One region of the Staphylococcus debuckii genome, then DNA from elsewhere that is predicted to be linked to it. Evidence: predicted binding sites of a transcription regulator. Region 1 holds the regulator's gene; each other region holds the start of a gene.
What was found. The regulator NrdR, encoded in region 1, represses ribonucleotide reductase genes. The targets are predictions, from matches to a motif close to AACACNATATATNGTGTT.

Region 1 (8,073 bases):
ATGTTACTGATTCGTCTTCTGGTATCGCATCAATTAATTCCAATTTATAAGGATCATCTTTGAAGAATGCTTTTGCCTCTTCACGACTCACTACTTTACGTTCAATTTTATAATTTTCATTCACAATTTGCTTCATTGTTTTTTCAATTTCAGGAAAATCATCTGAAGAGATTTTGACATCTGTATCGAAATCATAATAGAAGCCGCCGTCAATTACTGGTCCTACTCCGAATTTCACGTCTCCATACAAACGTTTTAATGCTTGTGCCATTAAGTGAGCAGTAGAATGACGTAAAACTTCTAAAGCTTCGTCACTTCCTGGAGTTACAATTTCAATTGATCCATCTTCTTCTAATGGACGAGTCAAATCCACCATTTTGTCGTTGAATTTACCAGCCACTGCTTTTTTACGAAGTCCTGGGCTGATAGACTGAGCAATTTCCTCAGTAGTAATACCTTTATCAAACTCTGTACTGTTTCCGTCTGGGAAAGTAATATTGATTTTATCCATTCATAAACGCCTCCAATATATAATCCTCTACGTAAAAACAAAAAAACCTCCTCCCAATAAAGGGACGAGGTTATCGCGATACCACCCTAGTTCAGATAAAAACATGATTCCCGCATGTACTTATCTATCTCTGCATAAGATAACGGTCTTGAGCCGGATATTCATTACGAATATCGATATCAACGAGGGAGTAATCAATTGCTATGATAACTGTATTCTCATCACCAACAGTTTTCTGTGTATCAGGAAACAATTCATCTTATCCTCGATTTGTTTACGTTAATTCAGATTTAATTCTATTATAACTCATTTTTTCAAAATTTCAATCGTCACGATAATTCTCGCCGACAAGTTCATACGGTGCTGCCAATGATTTAATACGTTCCATAATTCTAGCGGCTTTGGTTTTTTCTGCACCATTACGTGTGATAGAAAGATGATGTTCAAGTTCATCAAAATCTAAATTTGAACTGAACAGCGTAGGAAGTTCGTGTACCATACGATAATGAAGTAATGGTCCGATGACTTCATCTCTCACCCATGGCGTTACTTCTTCTGCACCAATATCATCCAGCATCAATATATTCGCTTCTCTGATCCGTTGTAATTTCTTCTCAAATGAATCATCTTTGAATCCGTTTTTTAAAGTACGAATAAATTCAGGTAGATAAACGATAGTTGAAGGAATTTTTTGCGACTTTAATTGATTAGCAATAGCACCTAGAATAAAAGACTTACCCGTCCCAAAAGAACCATAAAGATATAAGCCTTTCACATTCTCTTTTCCTGCAATAACATCCTTACAAAACTTATCCGCTACCATTGCAACATTTAATCTGTCACGCTTGTCCATATAAATATCTTTTAATTTAGCATTCAAAGTATCTCGCTGCATATGATGAGAGGTAATGAGATGTGCTTCTCGCTGTTCCTCATCGTGTTTGATCTTACATGGACACGGAAGATATTTGATTTTAATCCGTCCATTTTCAATATAAAGTTCTGGTACATGTCCTTTCACAAAGTTAGGACAGTCAGCAAAATCATGTCCGTCATAATGCTTCTGCTGATCTTTATATTCTTGCAGAATATTTAAATCTTCATCAATCATTCGATTGGTTAATTCAGCTCGATGATTTTCTAAAAACTTTTTGACATCTGGATCGTTAATAACGTCCTTTTTAATCTTTTCGAATCGCTTTTGAAAATCAGGAGAAGTTTGCATTATATTACTGAAACGTTTCATTCGTCATCCTCCTTCCATGTTTCTTTTAAATGTTTAAGAAAGTTTGCTCTATCTTGAGCCAGGCTTTGATCTTCAGCATCATCTGCTTTTCTTTTATTTTTACCGCTTCTCTTCTTATGTTCTCCTTTAATCAGCCAATCAGGAGTAAGTTCCTTCGAGGCAACTTGCTGACCATAATTCTTAAATCTTGGCGGATTAGTATTTTGTTTAGCTTTACGTTGTTTTTCAGCTTCTTTCATATCCATCACATGTGCATGTGCTTCAGCGGCTGAAGATAGTTCTTTCTTCTTCCAATTAGAAGCTATTTCTTGGATATAAGTCTTCGGCAATTGCATATCATTATTGAGCATTACGTATTGAAGCAGCATATTGATAACACCAAACGGCAATTGTTCTCTCACTATTAAATCTTCCACCAGATATTTCTGTTTCAATGTAGGTTCAGATTTTGCCCAACTTGTCAGCATATCAATCGGACTTGTAGCATCCATCAACTTAAACCAGCTCTCATATTCTTCTGGTGTCTGAGGTGCTCTAGTCAACTCAATAACTTCTTCTTGCTGTTGGGGCGTTGTAGGTACATTGGCTTTAGCTTCTAAAGCGGGCAATTGATTTTCATGCTCAATGGCATAAAAAGACCGCGCTTGTTTGCGCAACTCTTCATATGAGATACGTTGATTGCTGGTAAGCGATTTTAAAATAAGTCCTTTCATTCCTTCTGGTGTAATACCATATAAAACGGCAAGTTGTGTTATCAGACCTTTCGCTTGCTCTTCAACAATTTCTGAACTGACAAAGTGATTGCTCAATAGTTGGTAAAGTGATTCAAAGTCAAATTGCACTCTATCTAAATTAATTCCTTTGTAAGAAGCGGTTTGAGTAATATTATTTTTCTGAACATTATCGAAAGCTTGATTAGGAACTTTGAAAACATCTGTAAAATTACGTGTAACCTCTTGATAATCACTTAAATCCATTTGAGTATGTTCAAAGTAACGTTTCAATTGGTGATAACGTTTATTCTCTACTTCTTTATAGAGATAAACAGAAAGCATAGGATCATTGAAAAATTGTTTAGGAGTTGGCGGTTGCACTAATTCATATACAAAATGTGAATTATCTTTGTTATGTTTCACAAATGTTTTAATTAAACCAATTGCTTCTAACCGGTTCATTTCCTCACGAAAAACTCCTAGATTAATTTTCAATTCACTCATAATGACATAATGAGTGGATGCTTGATTATGCTTAGGATTCGCAAACTGTGATAAGTAATGATATACACCAATCGCTCTCGTACCGATTAATGGAGTAAACAAACGGTTCAAAACCTCTAATTGGGCTTCTGATAATTTTTCAGATTGTAACACATTAAACGGATCTTGAGGTCGAATACCGAAATCGTCTTGGTTAAACATAATTAATTGTCACTCCGATTATTCTTTTCTTGCAAGATGCCTTGCATAGATTCCAGTAATTGGTCAACATCTTTAAATTCTTTATAAACAGAGGCGAAACGAACATAGGAAACTTGATCAACATGCATCAGCAAATTCATCACATGTTCCCCGATTTCTCGAGATGAAACTTCGGCTTGTCCTTCATCTCTTAAACGCCATTCTACTTTATTCGTAATATCTTCTAATTGCTGATAACCGACTGGACGTTTCTCACATGAACGAACTAGCCCATTTAAAATCTTTTCTCTTAAGAATTGCTCACGTGTCCCATCTTTTTTCACAACGATTAACGGACTCATTTCGATATGTTCGAATGTAGTAAATCGGGTACCGCAATTTTCACATTCTCGTCGTCTGCGAATTGCATTGGCTTCGTCTGCATGTCTTGAATCCACTACACGAGAATGTGTTGAATTACATTTAGGGCATTTCATTCATTTTCACCTCTCATATTAATTATGCCTATTATACTATAATCTTACTTAACACAAAAGAAAGCGGAACTTTTCAAATTTTTCAAAGCAAAAACCAGCTGATTGGAGCCCTACTTCCAATCAGCTGGTTTAATATATGACAGCAGCAATGATTAAGCTGTTGCTTTTTCTTTAGTATTCAATAATTCTCCGATTTCTACTGCGATATCAACGACACGGTTTGAGTAACCCCATTCGTTATCGTACCAAGCGATTACTTTTACTTTTTTATCATCCATTACTAATGTAGACATTGCATCAACAATAGCTGAGTTAGGATTTGTATTAAAGTCTACTGAAACTAACGGCTCGTCTGAAACAGCTAAGACACCATTTAAATCAGCATCTTCAAATGCTTGGTTCACTTCTTCAGCTGTAACTTCTTTTTTCAAGTCTACAACTAAGTCGACTAATGAGACGTTTTTAGTTGGTACACGAAGTGCCATACCATGTAATTTACCTTCTAATTCTGGTAAAACTTCTTTAAGTGCTTTTGCAGCGCCAGTTGATGTAGGGATAATACTTTCGTTGCAAGAGCGCGCACGACGTAAATCTTTATGTGGGTTATCAATATTTTTTTGGTCATTTGTAATAGCATGTACTGTTGTCATCAATCCGTTTTCAATACCGAAATTATCATTTAATACTTTGGCAACTGGACCGATACAGTTTGTTGTACATGAAGCATTACTGAAAATGTCATACTCTTCAACATCTAAGTTATCGTTATTTACGCCTTTAACAACCATTTGTACATGACCACCTTTTGAAGGCCCTGTCAATAATACTTTTTTAGCGCCAGCATTGATATGTGCTACTGCTTTGTCACCATGGTTGAATTTACCTGTAGCTTCTATGACAATATCGATATCTAATTCTTTCCAAGGTAAGTTTTCTGGGTTACGGTCTGAAACTAATTTAATATCATGACCATCGATACGAATACCGTTTTCAGTCGGTACTACCTCACCATCATATTTACCATGAGTCGTATCGTATTTTACTAAATGTGCAATTGTTTCTGGAGGATAGCTCGCATTAATCGCTACTACATTTAAATCATCATTTTTAGAAGCGATACGTAGTACCATACGCCCAATACGTCCCATTCCGTTAATTGCAATATTCGTTGTCATAAAAAGCACCCCTCGTTTTATATGTGTTATACTTTATGGAATCAGTATAGCATAATTCCGTAAAAATGAAAGCGTTTTACAAAAATAAACAAAAAAATTACTTATCATTTATGATAAGTAATTTTACTAAGGATATACGAGGATGAAAAGGCTTACTTATTTTCCTATTTCTTCTTGATTCTCCGCAGTTTGTTGAATATATCCTTCATCCATCAATAATTGTTCTAGATTTTGTTTTAATTCTAATAAAGTGCCGCGGTTATCGATGACATGGTCGGCCATACGTTGTTTTTTATCAATAGAAATTTGACTATAAACTCTAGCTTTAGCTTCTTCTTGAGATAAATCATTACGTTCCATTAATCTTTCTACTTGGATACTTTCAGAAGCATATACCAACCAAGTTTCATCAACGGTATCTTGAAGATTATTTTCAAAAAGCAAAGGAATGTCCATAATCACATTGTAACCTTCACTTAAATATTTCTCTTTTTGATTCTCCATAATTTCTCTAACAATAGGATGTACAATTTGGTTCAGCTCTTTACGTTTCTCAGCATCATTAAAAACAATTTCTCCGATATATTTGCGATTCATTTCTCCGTTGTCATCAATAGCTTCTTCCCCGAAGACTTGTTTTACTTGCTGTAAACCTTCAGATCCTTTTTCAACCGCTTCTCTAGATGCTACATCCGCATCTACAATTTTAAATCCATGTGCTGCTAACAACTCTGATACTGTCGATTTCCCAGTACCAATTCCGCCTGTTAAACCAATTACTTTTCCCATAACATGTCTCCTTCGTTCTATTTTTGACAATGCGGGCAGTAATGTGAGTTTCTGCCTGCTATCACTTTAGTATGAATAGGTCCGCCACATACTGGACAGACTTTCTTTTTATAAACCTTTAAATAATGCTGCATTTGACCCGTTTTGCCATCAGCATGACGGTATGAAGATACACTTGTACCGCCATTTTCAATACCTAAACATAAAACTTTTACTACTTCATTAAAGACACGCTCTTGTTCCTCTTCTGTTAATGAATAAACAGGACGTTCAGGGTCGATCTTTGCATTGAATAAAGCCTCGCAAGCATAAATATTTCCGCAACCCGCAATGACTTTATGATCTAATATCACCTGTTTAATAGGTTTCTTATGATAAGTTTTTGTATTCAACTGATGTTTGTAATGCGCAAATGCATTTTCATCAAACGGTTCAGGCGCCATGTCGGAAAAAGAAGAATGTACAGATAAATCTGCTACATTCTTAATTTCTCCGAAACGACGTATGTCTGAAAAGATAAGCTGTTTGCCATTACTCAACTTAAAATTAACATGCCAGTGTTTTTTATAGTTCGGGACAATAATATCATCTAACGTATCTACAATGAAAAAGCCGCCTGACATCCCTAAATGACTCACAAGCACCCTTTTATCTTCGTCTGTTTCAATATAAAAGAGAATATACTTGCTTCTACGCTCTATACGTGTAATTTTATATCCTTCTGAATACATTTTAAACATCGGCAAATCCATTTGTTTAATAATCGTATCTTTGCCGATTTCTTTACCTTTAATCACAGCATCTGAAAATTCTACTTCTTCAATATACTGATTTATTGCTAACGGTTCAATGCCGCGTTTTACATGTTCTACTTCTGGTAATTCCGGCATTTATATACCTTCTTTCTATTTTGCATCATACCAAGTTGGACCATAGTTGGTATCCACTTGTAATGGTACATCTAAATCTATTGCATTATCCATAATATCTTCAATAAACTTGCTGAAAGCTTCAACTTCTGCTTCTGGAAGTTCAAAAATCAATTCATCGTGTACTTGTAAAAGTAAATGTGCATGAAAGTCTTGATTCTGAATTTCCTTATCAAAATTGACCATTGCTAATTTGATAATATCCGCAGCACTACCTTGTATCGGTGTATTCATGGCAGTTCTTTCTGCAAAACTTCTGCGGTTAAAGTTACGGCTCGTAATATCAGGAATATATCTGCGACGATGTAAGAGTGTTTCTACATACCCTTTCGCTTTCGCATCTTTAACAATATCGCTCATGTATTGTTTGACCCCTGGGAAACTATCTAAATAGTCATCGATAAATTGTTTTGCAGCTTTTCTAGAAATTCCGAGACTTTGGCTTAAGCCGTAATCACTAATACCATAAACAATACCGAAGTTGACTGCTTTAGCTTGGCGACGCATTAATCCATCGACTTCATCCGGTTCTACACCAAACACTTTCATGGCAGTGGCCGTATGGATATCATGCCCCTCTCTAAAGGCTTTAATCATACTTTCATCTTGTGTAATATGTGCCAGCACTCGTAATTCGATTTGTGAATAGTCAGCTGAGAGAATGACATTACCTGGTTCTGCAGGTTTAAATGCTTTTCTTATTCTTCTTCCTTCTTCTAAGCGGACTGGAATATTTTGTAAGTTCGGATCAACAGAAGATAAGCGTCCAGTCTGTGCCAAAGTTTGATTAAAGTGCGTATGAATACGATGGTCTTTTTGTATTACCTTTTGCAGTCCTTCTATATAAGTGGACTGTAATTTAGAGAGCTGACGATATTCAAGTATATCATCAATAATAGGATGTTCTCCTTGTAATTGCTCAAGCACATCTACTGCAGTAGAGTAACCTGTTTTAGTCTTTTTAATCACCGGTAATTCAAGTTTTTCAAATAGTACAACTCCCAGTTGTTTTGGTGAATTGATATTAAAATCTTCCCCAGCTGCCTCATGAATGCGTTCAATAAGGGTATCCAACTTTCCTTGAATTTCTTTTTCCATTTCTTGCAGTTCGTCAACATCTGTATAAATTCCTAGTTCTTCCATTTCTCCTAAAATACGAGCGAGTGGAAGTTCTAATGACTTAAAGAGTTCAAGTTGATTGTATTCTTCCAGTTGGTCATACATTAGCGGTGTGCTTGCAGAGATAGCATCTAAAATGGCTGCAATATAAGGGTTCATCACTTCATCGTCAGGTATTAGACGTTTACGGCCTTTACCGTAAATATTGACCGCTTCAGCCACATAATTCTGGCCATAATGCTGAACAACAGAATAGACATCATCGATACTTCTGGAAGGATCTAAGATATAACTTGCTAACATGACATCAAAAGCAATATTTTGAATATTTATATTTAATCGATGCGCTTCAGCATATGTTTTCTTAGCGTCATAAACCAATTTTCGCGTGTTTTTATCTTCCAGCCATT
Region 2 (8,073 bases), 940 kb from region 1:
ATAAGTATAAGTAATTTAGTTGTCAGATGATTAGCTTTCATAGTTGCGGCTTCCTTTCAACAACATGGCTAAGAAAATAAAAGTACCGAAGACTCCTAATGTAAGTCCGATGTTGATTTCGTAAGGATAGACAATCAATCGCCCGATGATATCAGAAAAGAGCACGAAGATTGCACCGAGTAAAGCGGTATGTGGTAAAGCGTGCTTTAGATGATCGCCACGGTAAATTGACACAATGTTAGGCACTATTAGTCCTAAAAAAGGTAATGCGCCGACAGTTACCACAACTAATGCAGTCATTGTCGCAGTGATGGCTAGTCCATACATCATAATCCGTTCATAATTGACACCGAGATTATGACTGAAGTCTTTTCCCATACCAGCAATCGTAAAATAATTGGCAAAGATATAAGTCACGATCAGTAAAGGAATGCTGAGATATAAAACTTCGTACCGACCGCTAGTGATGACTGCGAAGTTACCGTTCAACCAGTTGCCGATGCTTTGAACTGCATTCGTACGCAAGGCAATAAAGGTTGTAAGACTGGATATAATACCGCCGATCATGATACCGAGAAGCGGGACGAAGATGACATCTTTGAAGCGGATAACCTGTATCAACTTCATAAAGAAAAATGTTCCTGTGATGCTTAATAATATAGCAAAGATAAGTTTAACGAGAATGTGTGCTTGCGGGAAAAATAAGAGCGCGATTAAAATACCTAATTTTGCCCATTCCATCGTTCCTGCAGTGGTAGGACTGACAAATTTATTCTGCATCATCTGCTGCATAATTAAGCCAGCTAAAGCAAGAGAGCTTCCAGAAATAATAATGCTGACAGTCCGAGGAACACGGCTTGAAAATAGTATGTTGCGTTGTTCAGCAGACAAATGAAAGATATCTGCTAATCCAAGTTGGCTGACGCCGATAAATAAAGATAAGATGCTTAAGACGATAAAAATTAAAAATAATATAGGTCCGCGCATCAGCTGCCTGATAATCATAAACTGCTTATATCCTTTCTTGATCTGATGAAATTTTCTCTATGTATTTATTAGTGGAAATGATAATCATTATCACTTAATATCTATCCTATCATGTAAAAATTTTTTAGCAATAGGTTTTTGTATTTTCAATTTTTTTCTAACATGTTTTCGGATTAAATATGTAATATTCATGTATTTTAACTTTCAAAAAGTAAAAACTCCTCACACATTAATTAAATTACTCCTTAGAATTTACAAACTAATTCGAAATAATAAATTACATATCGATATGTATGAAAATATATAAAAATAGCTACGAGGAAATCTGAAACGATAGATTTCTTCATAGCTATTTTTTAAATCCAGCTTTATATTCTCATAAAATAGTTCGAAGTTAATCCCCCTAAACCTCGATAACTAATCTTTATTTAACAACCTTTTCTAATTCATCGATTTCTCTGATTGTTGTAGCAGTTGAACCTGAAGCGTAGAACCATAATTTCGGATCAAGCTCATAAACTTTATTATCTTTTATTGCTTTTACATTTTTGATAACATCATTTTTCAGCAATTGTTTATCACTAGATTTACCAGTCATTAATTGACCACGGTCCATGAGTAAAACAATTTTAATTACTCTATTAAAAAAGCGCTGAATCTTAACTGCTAAGCAACAGCAAGATTCAACGCTCTCTTTGTTATTATTTATTTTTCTTCATCATCAAAAATAAAATCTTCATCTTGTAAAGCCTCGACATTTAAAGCTAGTGTATAACCATCACCTTTAACCGAGAAGAAGTCATGGTTTTTCGTTGAAGTGTCTAATGCATTTTCGATAATCGGATTGAATTCACGCTCTTCAAAGTAAGGCTCGAATCCTAAGTTTGAAAGTGCCTTATTTCCATTGTAACGTACGTAATTTAAGACGTCCTCTGTTAATCCGATATCATCATATAGTTTATGAGTATAAGATACTTCGTTTTTGTATAATTCTTCTAAAAGTTTATACATGTGTTGATCAGCACGTTGCTTTTCATTCTCAGAAAGTTCATTACGTAGATGTTGCGCATCTAGGCCTGTAAATACACCGTGAATCGATTCATCAAGTAGAATTTTACGGATAATTTCACCTGATGTTGTCATGCGTCCTTGCCCAGCAAGATATAAAGGATAATAGAAACCAGAATAAAATAAGAATGTTTCTAAGAATACACTAGAGACACGTGCAATATATTGATCATAAATTGAAGCTTCTTTTCCCCAAAGTTTATGATAATTACCAACGATTTTATCTGATTTATATTTTAGATGCGGTTCTTCTAATACCCATGTATCTAGTAAATAGTTTGTTTCACTAGAGGGTAGTAATGTTGTGAAAATATGAGAGTAACTTTTAGCGTGAATTTGTTCCATCATTGCCATAAAGGAATAAACTGCTTTTTTACGCAAATCTTTAGTGTGAAGCATAATTAATGGCATTCCATCATCAGCTTGATGTGTATCTAAACCAGTTAGACCTGCCAATGCTTTTTTAAATGTATCTTGTTCCTCAGGTGTTAAAGTTTTCCAACTTGCAATATCTTTAGAGACTTTAAATTCTGTTTCTACCCACATTTGGGAAATGTTTTGTCGCCAAAACATATTAGTCATGTCTTCCTGCGTGTTCCAATTGACAGCGATCATCAATGTGCATTCTCCATTCTTCATTTAATTTTAGTTTATCGTCAAGTGCTTAAAGGAGGGACCACTTACACACATACTGTCATTGTGTAAAGTCGTCCCGATTTAATAATTGTCAGCTCTAATTTTTAAGTTAATTTGTTAAATTGCACAACTTGTACATTCATCTACGCTCAATAATTTATTACGTGTATAATAAAGAGATTTCAATCCTTTATGATGTGCATAAACATATAGGCGTGATAATTCACGTGTTGAGATTTCTGAGTTCACATATAGGATTGTTGAAATCCCTTGGTCAACGTGTTGTTGAATTGTAGCTACTAAATCAATTAAACGCATTTGATCAGTGTTAAATGCTGATTTATAGTACCACATTGTTTTAGGAGATAAGAATGGCATTGGATAGAATGTTTCTGAGTTGCCATAAGTACGACGTTCAATTTGATCTACAATCGGCATTACTGAACTTGTTGCATTCTGCACATAAGAAATACTTTGTGTAGGCGCTATTGCTAAACGATATGCATGATATAAACCATATTCCTTAACATCTTCTTCAAGTGCTTTCCAATCTTCAGCTGTTGGAATTTCTAGGCCTTCAAATAGTGCTTTGACTTTTTCATACTCAGGAACAATGTCAGCTTGAGTGTACTTTTCAAAATACTTGCCACTCGCATAATCAGATTTATCGAAATCTTGATAAGCTTCGCCACGTTCTTTAGCTGTTTGCATTGAACGTTCAATTGAGTAATAGTTCATTGTCATAAAGAATACATTTGCAAAGTCTTTTGCTTCTTCAGATTCATAACCAATTTGGTTTTTAGCAAGGTAACCATGCAAGTTCATAACGCCAAGTCCTACTGAATGCAATTCGCTGTTTGCTTTGCGTACACCTGGAGCATTTTGAATATTAGCTTCATCACTTACAACTGTTAAAGCATCCATACCTGTATGCACAGAATCTCTGAATTTGCCTGATTCCATCACGTTAACAATATTTAATGAACCTAAGTTACATGAAATGTCACGTTTGATTTCATCTTCTATACCATAATCATTAATGATTGATGTTTCTTGTAATTGGAAAATCTCAGTACATAAGTTACTCATTTTGATTTGGCCAATATTAGAATTAGCGTGAACTTTGTTTGCGTTATCTTTAAACATTAAATAAGGATATCCTGATTGCAATTGTGTTTGTGCAATTGTATTCAACATTTCACGTGCATCTTTTTTATGTTTTAAAATATTTGGGTTTGCAACCATATCATCGTAATATTTATCAAGATCAATATCATCTAAGGTTACGCCATACTCGTTATACACTGTATGTGGTGCGAACATGTAGAAATCTTCGCCCTTTTTCGCAAGTTCAAAGAATTTAGCAGGCACAATTAAACCAGTAGAAATCGTTGATAAGCGGATATCTTCATCTGCGTTTACTTTTTTAGTGTCTAAAAATTCTTCAACATCGTAATGGAATATATTTAAATATACTGCGCCAGCTCCTGGTCTTTGACCAAGTTGATCTGCGTAACTAAAGCCGCCTTCTAATGATTTTGCAACAGGCAATACACCTTTTGCTACACCTTTAATGCCCTTGATTGCTTCACCGCGCGCACGTAGTTTAGATAAGTTGATTGCTACGCCGCCTCCGATTTTACTCAATTGTTTCGCTGTTGAATCAATAAAGTTAATTGAATTCAAGCTGTCATCTACTTCTAATAAGAAACATGAAACAAGTTCGCCTCGACGTGCACGACCTGCATTTAAGAATGTCGGTGTTGCAGGTTGGTAGCGTTGTTCAATCATAGAGGAAATGAATTGACGTGCTTGTGCTTTATCGCCATCTGCTAGATAAAGCGCTACGATTGTCGCGTGTTGCGGGTAATCTTCTAAATATTGTTGTTTATCGTTAGTTTTAAGTGCATAGTCTTTGAAAAATTTACTTGCAGACATATAGCTGGCAAATTTGAATGGTATACTGCGCGCAAAATCAGTTAATTCTTTCAAATCTTCCTCGCTGTATTGTGCAAAAACATCTACATAGAAATCATTGTCGACAAGATAGTGCAAACGCTCAATTTCACTATCGAAATAAATAGTATGATCTTTAATCTCTTCAAGATAAACTTCTAGCGCTTCTTGGTCTTTTTCCAAACTGAAAAAGCCGTCTTCTTTACGCTTTGTTACCTCATTATTTAATTCAATATGATTATATTGCTTTTCGTTCATTGTCTTCATAAAAATGCCCCACCTTATCTTTAAACTCTTCAACGTCTTTTTGTGTTCCTTGTACTTCAAATTTCATTAAAAGAGGCACGAGGTATTCTCTGGATATTGTATCGCTGGCTTTTGCGAAGTTTTGTCCCCAATTTCGATTACCGCTTCCAACTACTCCTCTTATCATTGTGCCGTTATGTTGCAAGAATGTCTTGACGACATCCGGTACTTCTCCAAATCCGATGGTACTAGTGACCAATATATAAGGTTCATCTATGCGTATTTCCGCACAGTTATCATTTGTGATTTCTAAGGTGTTATCAAAGCCTGTTCTTGTTATAAACCGTCTTACATTTCCTGTGAATGAGAAATAAACTACCTTCATTGAATCACCCGCTTTCTTATAAAGAACGCGTCATTCTTTATCTCCATAGATTAAAGCAGAAGCCATAAATAAAAAACATGACAGGCTGTCTTATTGCTATTGTTGTTTCTTGAATGAGACTTTATGACTGCTGCATGTTTGCATTTGATAATGATATTAGAATGCACTTTCCTTTAACACTATATGTAGTGGTCATTCAATTTACGAGCTGTATATATTTGAATCTTCACCTTATCATTTTATCAGTTTCACATTGAACGCATTTACAAGAATACCAACGCGTTTGAACTACTTTCAACCATTAATAACACTTTAATCATGAATTAATCGCTTAAACGTTACTTTGTACTTTTAAAATAATAAGGTGTGAAAATGCATTAAAATAGTTAATTTTAAATTTAGCATTTTTCAACTTAACCACAACATATAGTGTCGGTTTTCGTTCTTCAATACTATATTATGTGATTCATTATACCTAACACACTTTGTAATTTCAAAGAGAATCATTGCCCGAAAATTATTTTTAAATTGTCATAATCGATGTAATGACCGTCACATCTATCGTTAAGGAACAAAAATTTTTTAAAAAAAGCCCTCAAAATAAATAATTGTAGTTTTACCCTTGATTTTTTCAAAAATTATGCACTTCTTATGAAATCAAGCGTCTGCCATTCTGGACCTTGTAAGCTTGATACAACTATCTTAAAAATTTAACTATTTTCATCTTAAATACTATGTGAAACTTCAAACCTCACTAACAGAACGTATGTTCGATTTGATTATAACTATTCTATCAAAGAATTGCAAGGACTTATAGCAATAACAATTTGAATTATGCTAAGATGATATACGTTAAGTTTTGAAGAAAGTAGAGGCGAAAATATGGATCCGAAAATTAAAGGCATCATTGCTATCCTCATTTCAGCAATCGGCTTTAGTTTTATGTCGTTGTTCTTCAGACTTTCAGGTGATTTGCCTGTATTTCAAAAGTCTTTAGCACGTAATTTAGTTGCGATGTTGATTCCTTTATATTTCTTATATAAATATAAACAACCGATGTTCGGCAAATTGAGCAGTCAGCCCTTGTTGATTACCCGTTCTACTTTAGGTTTAGTCGGCGTATTATTAAATATTTATGCGATAGACCATATGTTGTTAAGTGATGCAGATACTTTAATGAAATTAAATCCTTTCTGGACGATTTTGTTAAGTTTAGTATTCTTACATGAGAAAGTGCGTAAATATCAAGTTACTGCTATGATTGTAGCCATTATAGGGATGTTATTTGTGGTACAGCCTCAATTTTCATCAGCTATGATACCTGCAATCGGCGGTTTATTCTCGGGTATTTTCGCCGCAGCTGCGTATACTTGTGTACGTGCCTTGAGCACTCGTGAAGCACCTTACACTATCGTGTTTTATTTTTCATTCTTCTCAATTGTAGCTTTAATTCCATTTGTAATCTTCACATATGAACCTATGTCTATGATACAAATCGTTTATCTCATCGGCGCCGGGTTATCTGCTGCAGTAGGTCAAATCGGCATCACCTTAGCCTACAGTTATGCCCCAGCACGTGACATTTCAATATTCACCTATGCATCTATCATCTTTACCGCTATCATGGGAATTGTCATCTTTGGTGAATCACCAGATTTATACGCTACACTCGGTTACGTTATTATTATTAGTGCAAGTTATTATATGTTTGAAAAAGCACGTCGGCAAGGACGTAAAAATAAACCTACCCGTGCACATAAAGGAGCGAAATAAAAGTGTCAAATGAAGGACGTAAAAAAGAAGAACTGGAAAACATTACGTTATTAGGCAATCAAAACAATACTTATCATTTCGATTATAGACCAGATGTTTTAGAAACTTTTGACAACAAACATCAAGGTCGCGATTACTTTGTTAAATTTAATTGTCCAGAATTCACTTCTCTCTGCCCTATTACAGGTCAACCTGATTTTGCGACAATTTATATATCTTATATTCCAAATATCAAAATGGTAGAATCAAAATCATTGAAACTTTATTTATTCAGTTTCAGAAATCATGGAGATTTCCATGAAGATTGTATGAATATCATTATGAATGATTTAATCGAATTAATGGATCCGCATTATATTGAAGTATGGGGAAAATTCACGCCACGAGGCGGTATCTCAATCGACCCTTATACTAACTATGGTCGTCCAAATTCAAAATACGAACAGATGGCTGAATACCGTATGATGAATCACGACTTATATCCAGAAAATATTGATAATCGTTAATATTAACGCTCCTATTTAGGGGCGTTTTTTAACAAAAAAATATTATTAAACTTTTTGTGTAATTATTACGTGATGAATACCACAATAATTTTCAGAATTTTCTTGTATAACTTTTCCTTATCGCTTAAAATAACATTTAAGCAGTTAGGGGGGAATTTATGAATAAAAAACAATATACACGAGAAGAAGTCGTCAACAGTGTGCCACGTACAGGCTTCTTCGGACATCCTAAAGGACTAAGCACTCTATTCTTTACTGAATTTTGGGAGAGATTCAGTTACTATGGTATGAAAGCCATTTTAGTTTACTATCTTTACTATTCAGTTGCTAAAGGCGGATTTGGGCTCGATGAATCTGTAGCCATGCAAATTGTAGCCTTATACGGGACATTAATTTATATGTCTGGAGTCATTGGCGGTTGGATAGCAGACCGAATCACAGGTACGCAGAATGCTGTATTTGTCGGTGGAATCTTTATTATGTTTGGTCACATCATCTTAAGCCTACCGGGCAGTT
Region 3 (8,073 bases), 560 kb from region 1:
ATCTAGACATAAGATTCTGAGAAGTGTCTAGAAAAGGGGTGAATCTAGACACAAGATTCCGAGAAGTGTCTAGAAAAGGGTGTAATCTAGACACAAGATTCTGAGAAGTGTCTAGATTATGCAAGACAGTAATCCACAATAGAAAAACTGGGACATCACGTATGCCCCAGTTTTACATTCAATTATTTAATTCTAACACGGCGATTTCTAAAGAATAGACTGATAAATAACAGACCAAAACAGCATGCCAACAATGTAACAGCGTTATTTAAAGCATCTGCTGTCGTTAAAATTTGGTCAGGTTTGAAACTCAAGAAATATTGACTGAGATTATCTGCTACACGTTTTGCAGTTTCTTTAATAATAGATGATAAACTGAAAGGCACTACAAACATAATCACAATGATTACCATATTAATGATTTTAATTGCAGTACGATTAAAAATAAGCGTCAAAACAGTTAATAGAATACTTATCGCACCGGCAAAGAAGAAAATATAAAACGCCGCTTTCAATTTAGCAATATTATCTTGAAGCTGATTAATCTGAGTGAGATCAATATTTTGTGTAGAGATATTTTGCAAGGTTTCTTGGAAATTCAATATTTGTGAGAAGTTAATAGGTTGGTTAACGAGCACAATATTAAAAATCGGTTCTTTCCACATACTATACATCGTGATAGCAAGCAAGATGAGTACAATCAGATGAATAATCAAACTGAACCATGAATGTTTTCTTTTGTTAGAAAACTGATGACCGCGATGCAACGGTTGTTGATTAATTCTCTCTTGAAATTGAGAGTATGATTGTTGAGCGTTCATAAATAAGATCAACAACTCCTTTCTTCTGCTTTCACAATTTGATAACTAATCTTCATTTAAAGAGATCTCTTTTATTTTAGCACCTATACTTTGAACAATATAGAGTTTGCCTTGTATTTCATAAGCATGAGAGAGTGCCAGTGCTGATTGGTAGATTTTCTCTGGGGTGAAAATTGTTTGAGCTTTCAAGTCATTTTGCGTTTGATTTTCAGAAGCGAAGTCCTTTTCAAGTTGTGATTGAACATCCGTTAATTCATTTTTGAAGACCTCATCACTCACACTTTGTTCTAGCAATTCTTCGACACCATGAATCATTTGGCGCTGTCCTTGCAAGTAACCTAATAATATTCCGCGTTCAAAGAGTTTATGGTCGGGCCCGCGCGTAATGTTCTCAGTAGACTGATTTAACTCGCTTAATTGCATCTTAACTTCATCAGATAAATCATAGAGTGTCATTTTAATTTGATTTTGAATCGTTTCAGTCATTATTTATCCTCCTTATTTGGAATCACAATACGATGACCTAATTGCTTCGGCCAGTCGATATTCGGCTGTTGTTGATAATACGTTTCTATTTGTTCCAAATACTGTTTTGGAAAAGGTGCAGATTTTTCAGTATCGCGATCAATACCCATCATCATCAATTCATTCGTTGCAACCAATTGATCTTCACTGCCATACATCATTAAAAAGAAATGTACGCGTTTATAATCATAGTTATAAAGGTAAATACGAATGGAATAATAATCATTTAATTTAAGTTGAGAAAGGAAAGTTGTGTGTTCTTCTAAGGTGAAGATAGTATAATTTAAACGAGTTCTATCTTCTAATGATAAACCATGCTGATAATTGAATGCATTAGAAGCTTCACTGAATACTTTATTGAAATCCGCATCATGCATATGTTGATTGTGGTCAATCATTGAAGTATCCACAGTACCGTTAATAGTAAAACATTCTGTCATTACGAATTTCTCCTTTTTTCTTGTCTTTCAGAATTACTTCTATTTTACTAAAAATAACGGTATGCTACACACAAAAGAATTTATCTTGAATTGAAAAAGGAGGGAAGTAATAAGCAATGAGCGTTTCCATATATTATCAAACAAAAGAACAATCCTTAACTTCAATCAAGCATGCCGAAGATATTCCGAGCGACGCAACGATTATTTGGTATGATTTGAATGAACCGACAGAAGAAGAGAGTGATTATTTACTCAGACACTTTGAATTTAATCCATTAGAAATGGATGATACCATTCATGCAAATCCGAGAGCTAAATATAAAGCCTATGAAAATTATCAAAATATCGTGTTTCATACAATTTCTCCGCGAGAATATGAGATTGAGGTATTGAATATTTTTATTAAAGATAATGTGCTAATTACTTATCATCATAGAAATATAAGAGAAGTCAACACTGTGAATAAGCAAGTGAAAAATCATTTTGACAAGAACCTTGATTGTGAAGATATTGTCTTATTTATTTTAGATCATATCGTGGATAATTATTTTTATTACGTGGAAGATATTTCAGATAAGGTCTTTATGTTTGAGGATGAACATGGCCGAGATCGCACGAATAAATACATGATGGACCATATCTTTGATTTACGGTCGGATATCATTAAATTAAACAGAGTAATTATGCCTATGAAAGAGGTTATCGATACTTTGCAGAATGAAAGTCGATTAGTACAGGATAAACGTCATAAAATGTATATCCAGCATATTATTGACCATATTGCGAAAGAAGAAAGCATGTTACAGACGGCACAAGATATTACGCGAGAAATCAGAGATAACTTCGAATCCTATACAACCTTTAGAATGAATAAAGTCATGCAGATATTGACGATTGTTTCGGTTATTTTCATGCCTTTGACTTTGATTGCGGGTATTTATGGTATGAACTTCCAAAATATGCCTGAGCTTAAGTGGCATTATGGTTATTACATCGTATTGCTCCTGATGTTAGTGATTTCATTAGGATGTATTTGGTATTTCAAACGTAAAAATATGTTTTAACTTTTCGGTGTGATTTTTGCAAATAGGTAGCAGAAGCACTCAGAGATTGATACACTTACAATAATATGAGTTTAAGAGAACAGAAAGTAGGAAATGCGATGAGCGATTCAAAAAGGGAACAACGAAAGGACGACCACGTAAAAATAGCGATGGCGCAAAATGATCCGCAACTGACGGATTTCGATAAAGTCAGATTCGTGCACCATTCTATTCCGAGTATAGATGTTGATCAAGTCGATTTATCAGTAAATTTGTCGGACTTTTCAATGTCTGCACCGCTATATATCAATGCGATGACTGGAGGCAGTGAATGGACGAAACAAATTAATGAGAAGTTAGCCGTAGTAGCACGTGAAACTGGGCTGGCTATCGCTGTAGGTTCAACCCATGCTGCGTTACGTAACAGTAAAATGGCAAGCTCTTTCGATATCGTTCGCAAAACGAATCCAAAGGGTATTATTTTTAGTAATGTAGGAGCTGATGTGCCAGCTGATTTAGCCAAGCAGTCAGTGGAAATGTTAGAGGCGAACGCATTGCAAGTGCACGTCAATTCTCCGCAAGAACTCGTAATGCCTGAAGGAAATCGAACGTTCTCAAATTGGATGGACAATTTAAGTGAGATAGTGCAAACAGTTGATGTTCCAGTTATCGTAAAAGAAGTCGGTTTCGGAATGAGCCGCGAACTGATTCAAGATTTAAGAGAAATCGGTATCCGTTATGTGGATGTAAGTGGCAGAGGCGGTACAAACTTTGTAAATATTGAAAATGAAAGACGCCAACTGAAAGACATGTCTTATCTGAAGAATTGGGGTCAATCGACAGTAGAATCTTTATTAGAAAGTAAAAATCTGCAAAACCAAGTTACTGTATTTGCTAGCGGTGGAGTGAGAAATCCACTTGATGCGATTAAGTGTCTGGCTTTGGGAGCAGAAGCAGTCGGTATGTCTCGCCCGTTCTTAGAACAAGTCGAATCCAATGGTATTGCACAAACTGTAGAGTTTGTAGAAGAATTCATTGAACAAATGAAGAAAATTGCAGTTATGGTCAATGCATCTGATATTGAAGCATTGCATCATACTGATGTAGTCTTAGATACAACATTAAGATCATGGATCGAGCAACGCGGCTTAGATCAATAAAAAATAAGCAGTTCAACTGGTAGAAGGTTGAACTGCTTATTTTTGTAGCAATTTTGGTTTTGGTAATTGCATTAGAAAGACTGCGAAGGAGATCACAATCTTGGTAACGCTTACATATAGTATAATCCAAATAGTTGTTGATTTCAAATACATATTTGAGTAAATTAACTAATATTTGTATAAATAGTGACAGCATATAATTATAAAATATAAATTGGCAACAAATCGTCTGTAATTGGAAACATAATGCTATGTGACTCTTTTAAAAATCATGCTAAATTTTTACTAGAAAAAAGAAAACCATTGGAGGGACTGAATATTGACTTATTATTATGTTGAAACTATCAATCCAATACAACAATGTATGCACAAAATTGAGCAGCTTTATAAAACCAAAATGGAAAAAATTTCATCGATTCACCGACTAGAAAATATTATTAAATTAGCACAATGGGAAAGGCCATCAGTAATTAATGTAAATACGAAAGTGGAAATTGCAGAACAATATTTTGATCTTCATCATTTCAATCCAGACTATACGTATCATTTGGAGATTAATCCAATGAAACACAAGACAGTTTTAATAGAATTGAATCATCAAATCAGAATGGAAATCAGCCAAGCGGAAGAGTCCCAAATCTATGATATTACACCTTATCTGCAAGACAGAGAAAATTATCTCTATTTAGGATTATTACATGATGAAACTAACGCACAACTACCAGATTGCAAGTTGATTGAATTTAAAAATCACCGTTTAAATGATACTTCTGTAATCCAAGAACGTCCGCTTAATTACTCAATTTAATACTTCATCTAACTTTAAAATAAATTTTATTGCAGATAACATGAAATTCAAAAGAAAGACATAAAGCTATGACATCTCTGTTAACACTCCAAGAACCTCTTTCATTTACTATATATTGTGGTAATTTTGTAATTAGAACACTATATATAGAAATGGAAGGGGTATTTTATGTTTAAAATTGAAGAAAGCCTAAGCAACTTAATCAATAAAGATCCGACTGTTATTAATGAAAATGCTAATAAAGACAGTGAAACCTTTACAACGATGCGTGATTTAACGGCGGGGGTCGTTTCAAAATCTTACGCATTAGAAAAATTATTGCCGAAACATGTAGCGGCTGCACATCAATCTGGCGATATTCACTTTCATGATTTAGATTATCATCCATTTCAACCTTTAACGAATTGTTGTTTGATAGATATTAAAGGAATGTTAGAACACGGCTTTGAAATCGGAAATGCACAAGTCGATTCTCCGAAATCTATTCAAACTGCGACTGCACAGATTGTCCAAATTATTGCAAATGTGTCCAGCAGTCAGTACGGCGGATGTACAGTGGACCGAATTGATGAGATTTTAAGTCAATATGCGGAATTAAACGCCGAGAAACATCGTAAAATGGCTGAACAGTTTGTCTACCCTGATCAATTGGATACATATGTGAACCAACAAACTGAGAAGGATATTCAAGATGCGATGCAAAGTTTAGAATATGAAATTAATACGCTGTATACTTCTAATGGTCAAACACCTTTTGTAACCTTAGGCTTTGGTCTAGGTACTGATAAATATAGCCGAATGATTCAGAAGGCTATCTTGCGCACGCGTATTCAAGGTTTGGGGCACCATCATGTGACAGCCATCTTTCCAAAGCTTGTCTTTTCCATCAAAAAAGGAGTTAATTTCGCACCGGGAGACCCGAATTATGATGTGAAGCGGTTGGCGTTGGATTGTTCAACGAAGCGGATGTATCCGGATATTTTGAATTATGATAAGACGGTGGAAATTTTAGGTGATTTCAAGGCGCCGATGGGTTGTCGTTCTTTCTTGCCGGCATGGAAGAATGCGCAAGGGGAGCTTGAGAATAGCGGGCGTATGAATTTAGGTGTGGTAACGTTGAATGTGCCACGGATTGCGATTGAAACGAGCGGAGATTTAGCAGCGTTCTGGCGTTTGTTAGATGAGCGCATGGAATTGATTCATGATGCGTTGGCTTATCGTATTGAGCGATTGAAAGATGCGGTGCCGAACAATGCGCCTATATTGTATAAGAGCGGTGCGTTTCATCAGCGTTTAACTGAAACGGATGATGTGATGGCGTTGTTTAAACATCAACGGGCAACGATTTCCATTGGTTATATCGGCTTGTATGAAGCGGCCACTGTATTTTACGGTCCTAATTGGGAAACAAATCCTGAAGCGAAAACTTTTACTTTAGATATATTGCGTCGCATGAAGGATTTTCAAAAACAGTGGACAGCACAATATGACATTTTCTTCAGTCTTTATAGTACACCGAGTGAATCGTTGACTGATCGTTTCTGTCGTTTGGATTGTGAACGTTTTGGCTTGATTCCGAATATCACAGATAAAGGGTATTATCAGAATTCATTTCATTATGATGTACGTAAAGCTGTTTCTCCTTTTGAAAAGCTGGATTTTGAAAAGGATTACCCGTTTTTGGCAAGCGGCGGCTATATTCATTATTGCGAGTATCCAAAATTGACGCATAATACGAAGGCGTTGGAAGCGGTTTGGGACTATGCGTATGATAAAGTCAGTTATCTTGGGACTAATACGCCTATTGATAAATGTTATGAATGCGGCTTTGAAGGTGAATTTAATACGACAGCTAAAAGTTATACGTGTCCAACTTGCGGTAATCATAATCCTGAAACGGTAGATGTGGTGAAACGTACTTGCGGCTACTTAGGCAACCCGGTGCAAAGACCGACAATCGAAGGACGCCAAAAAGAAATTACTGCACGCGTCAAACATCTGAAAGATAAGGGATGATGCAAGGTGTTTGAACAATTAGAAACCGGACAAGGTTATATTGCTAAAATTGAAAGAGAAAGCTTTACAGATGGAGAAGGTGTGCGGTGCAGCGTCTATGTATCTGGTTGTCCATTCAATTGCAAAGGCTGTTATAACCAAGCATCCCAGCGCTTCACTTATGGCGAACCATTCGATGATGAGGTACTGATGACTATTATAGAAGCTTGTTCCCCTCCGTATATTGCAGGTTTAAGCATTTTAGGTGGAGAGCCGTTTTGTAATCTAGATACGGTAGAACCTATAGTTCAGGCCTTTCGAAAAAAATTCGGTAAGGAAAAATCTATTTGGATTTGGTCAGGATTTATTTTTGAAGCTTTGCAGAAAAATAAAGGCAGAAGAGGGGAATTGCTGAAAGAGATTGATGTACTTGTAGATGGACCATTTATGGAAAAGTTGTATCAACCTGGTTTAGCTTACAAGGGCTCGTTGAATCAACGTATTATTGATGTGCAAACTTCTTTGAAAGCTTGTAACGTTGTAGATTATTAAAAAATACCGGTTGAATTGGAAATAAATCCAATTGCAGCCGGTTTTAATTTTGACCTTTCCAAGTCTTGTCTGGAGCAGTCATTTCAGATTTACGCATGCGAGAGACATAAGGATTGCCTTTAACAGTGAAGCGAAGTGGTTTATGTGTCCATTCTCCTTTGTTCGGCACACCGATACGTGGGCTTTCGACGATTGAAACAGGTATTTTACGTGCCTCGACATCAATGGACAGCGGTCCTTCATTTAAGCGTGTGCCATCCAATTCCATCGTCATATTAAAAGCGCGTGTCCACTTGCCAGGACCATTCGTTAAGTCGATGCCTTCTTTGCCATTTCTATTTTCTATCATTTGATCTGTAATAAATTCAGGTTCTAACGCTCTGATAAGGATTCCTTCAGCGGTACCTGCAGGCTGAGTAACTAAGTTGATTAATAAATGCGTATGCATCACATGAGCGTAGACAGTTCCTCCATCTTTATACATGGATTGTACGCGAGGCGTTTGGCGGCCATTATAAGTATGCGCTGCCTCATCAATCGCTCCAAGATAAGCTTCAGTTTCCACAATATAACCAGAAAATTGGTTCTCTCCATCATCAAAGGTTAATTTCACGCCTAATAAATCTTTTGCAATTTCTGGCGTAGTACGATTGATAAAGTCCATGACTGACCTCCTTGTATCATAAATTTATATTTATACTTGTTATTTATTTTAAGCAATTTTTAATC

Region 2: nrdI (class Ib ribonucleoside-diphosphate reductase assembly flavoprotein NrdI) is a predicted target of NrdR. The motif match lies at 5,454-5,471, and genes of this name have one in related genera.
Region 3: nrdD (anaerobic ribonucleoside-triphosphate reductase) is a predicted target of NrdR. The motif match lies at 4,934-4,951, and genes of this name have one in related genera.

Annotation. Positions count from the first base shown of each region.
Region 1 covers NZ_CP033460.1:1,745,770-1,753,842, forward strand. The annotation lists gene thrS (threonine--tRNA ligase) at 1-511, opposite strand, end outside; gene dnaI (primosomal protein DnaI) at 834-1,757, opposite strand; gene CNQ82_RS08260 (replicative helicase loading/DNA remodeling protein DnaB) at 1,754-3,175, opposite strand; gene nrdR (transcriptional regulator NrdR) at 3,178-3,651, opposite strand; gene CNQ82_RS08270 (glyceraldehyde-3-phosphate dehydrogenase) at 3,804-4,826, opposite strand; gene coaE (dephospho-CoA kinase) at 4,983-5,615, opposite strand; gene mutM (bifunctional DNA-formamidopyrimidine glycosylase/DNA-(apurinic or apyrimidinic site) lyase) at 5,633-6,505, opposite strand; gene polA (DNA polymerase I) at 6,521-8,073, opposite strand, start outside.
Region 2 covers NZ_CP033460.1:803,235-811,307, reverse strand. The annotation lists gene CNQ82_RS03600 (iron chelate uptake ABC transporter family permease subunit) at 1-41, opposite strand, end outside; gene CNQ82_RS03595 (ABC transporter permease) at 31-987, opposite strand; partial or broken gene CNQ82_RS03590 (iron ABC transporter substrate-binding protein) at 1,412-1,615, opposite strand; gene nrdF (class 1b ribonucleoside-diphosphate reductase subunit beta) at 1,693-2,670, opposite strand; gene nrdE (class 1b ribonucleoside-diphosphate reductase subunit alpha) at 2,809-4,914, opposite strand; gene nrdI (class Ib ribonucleoside-diphosphate reductase assembly flavoprotein NrdI) at 4,886-5,278, opposite strand; gene CNQ82_RS03570 (DMT family transporter) at 6,161-7,051, shown strand; gene queF (preQ(1) synthase) at 7,054-7,557, shown strand; gene CNQ82_RS03560 (peptide MFS transporter) at 7,716-8,073, shown strand, end outside.
Region 3 covers NZ_CP033460.1:2,306,305-2,314,377, reverse strand. The annotation lists gene CNQ82_RS11250 (hypothetical protein) at 183-821, opposite strand; gene CNQ82_RS11245 (hypothetical protein) at 867-1,307, opposite strand; gene CNQ82_RS11240 (thioesterase family protein) at 1,307-1,786, opposite strand; gene corA (magnesium/cobalt transporter CorA) at 1,903-2,850, shown strand; gene fni (type 2 isopentenyl-diphosphate Delta-isomerase) at 2,949-3,989, shown strand; gene CNQ82_RS11225 (hypothetical protein) at 4,309-4,797, shown strand; gene nrdD (anaerobic ribonucleoside-triphosphate reductase) at 4,966-6,813, shown strand; gene nrdG (anaerobic ribonucleoside-triphosphate reductase activating protein) at 6,820-7,344, shown strand; gene CNQ82_RS11210 (DNA-3-methyladenine glycosylase) at 7,388-8,008, opposite strand.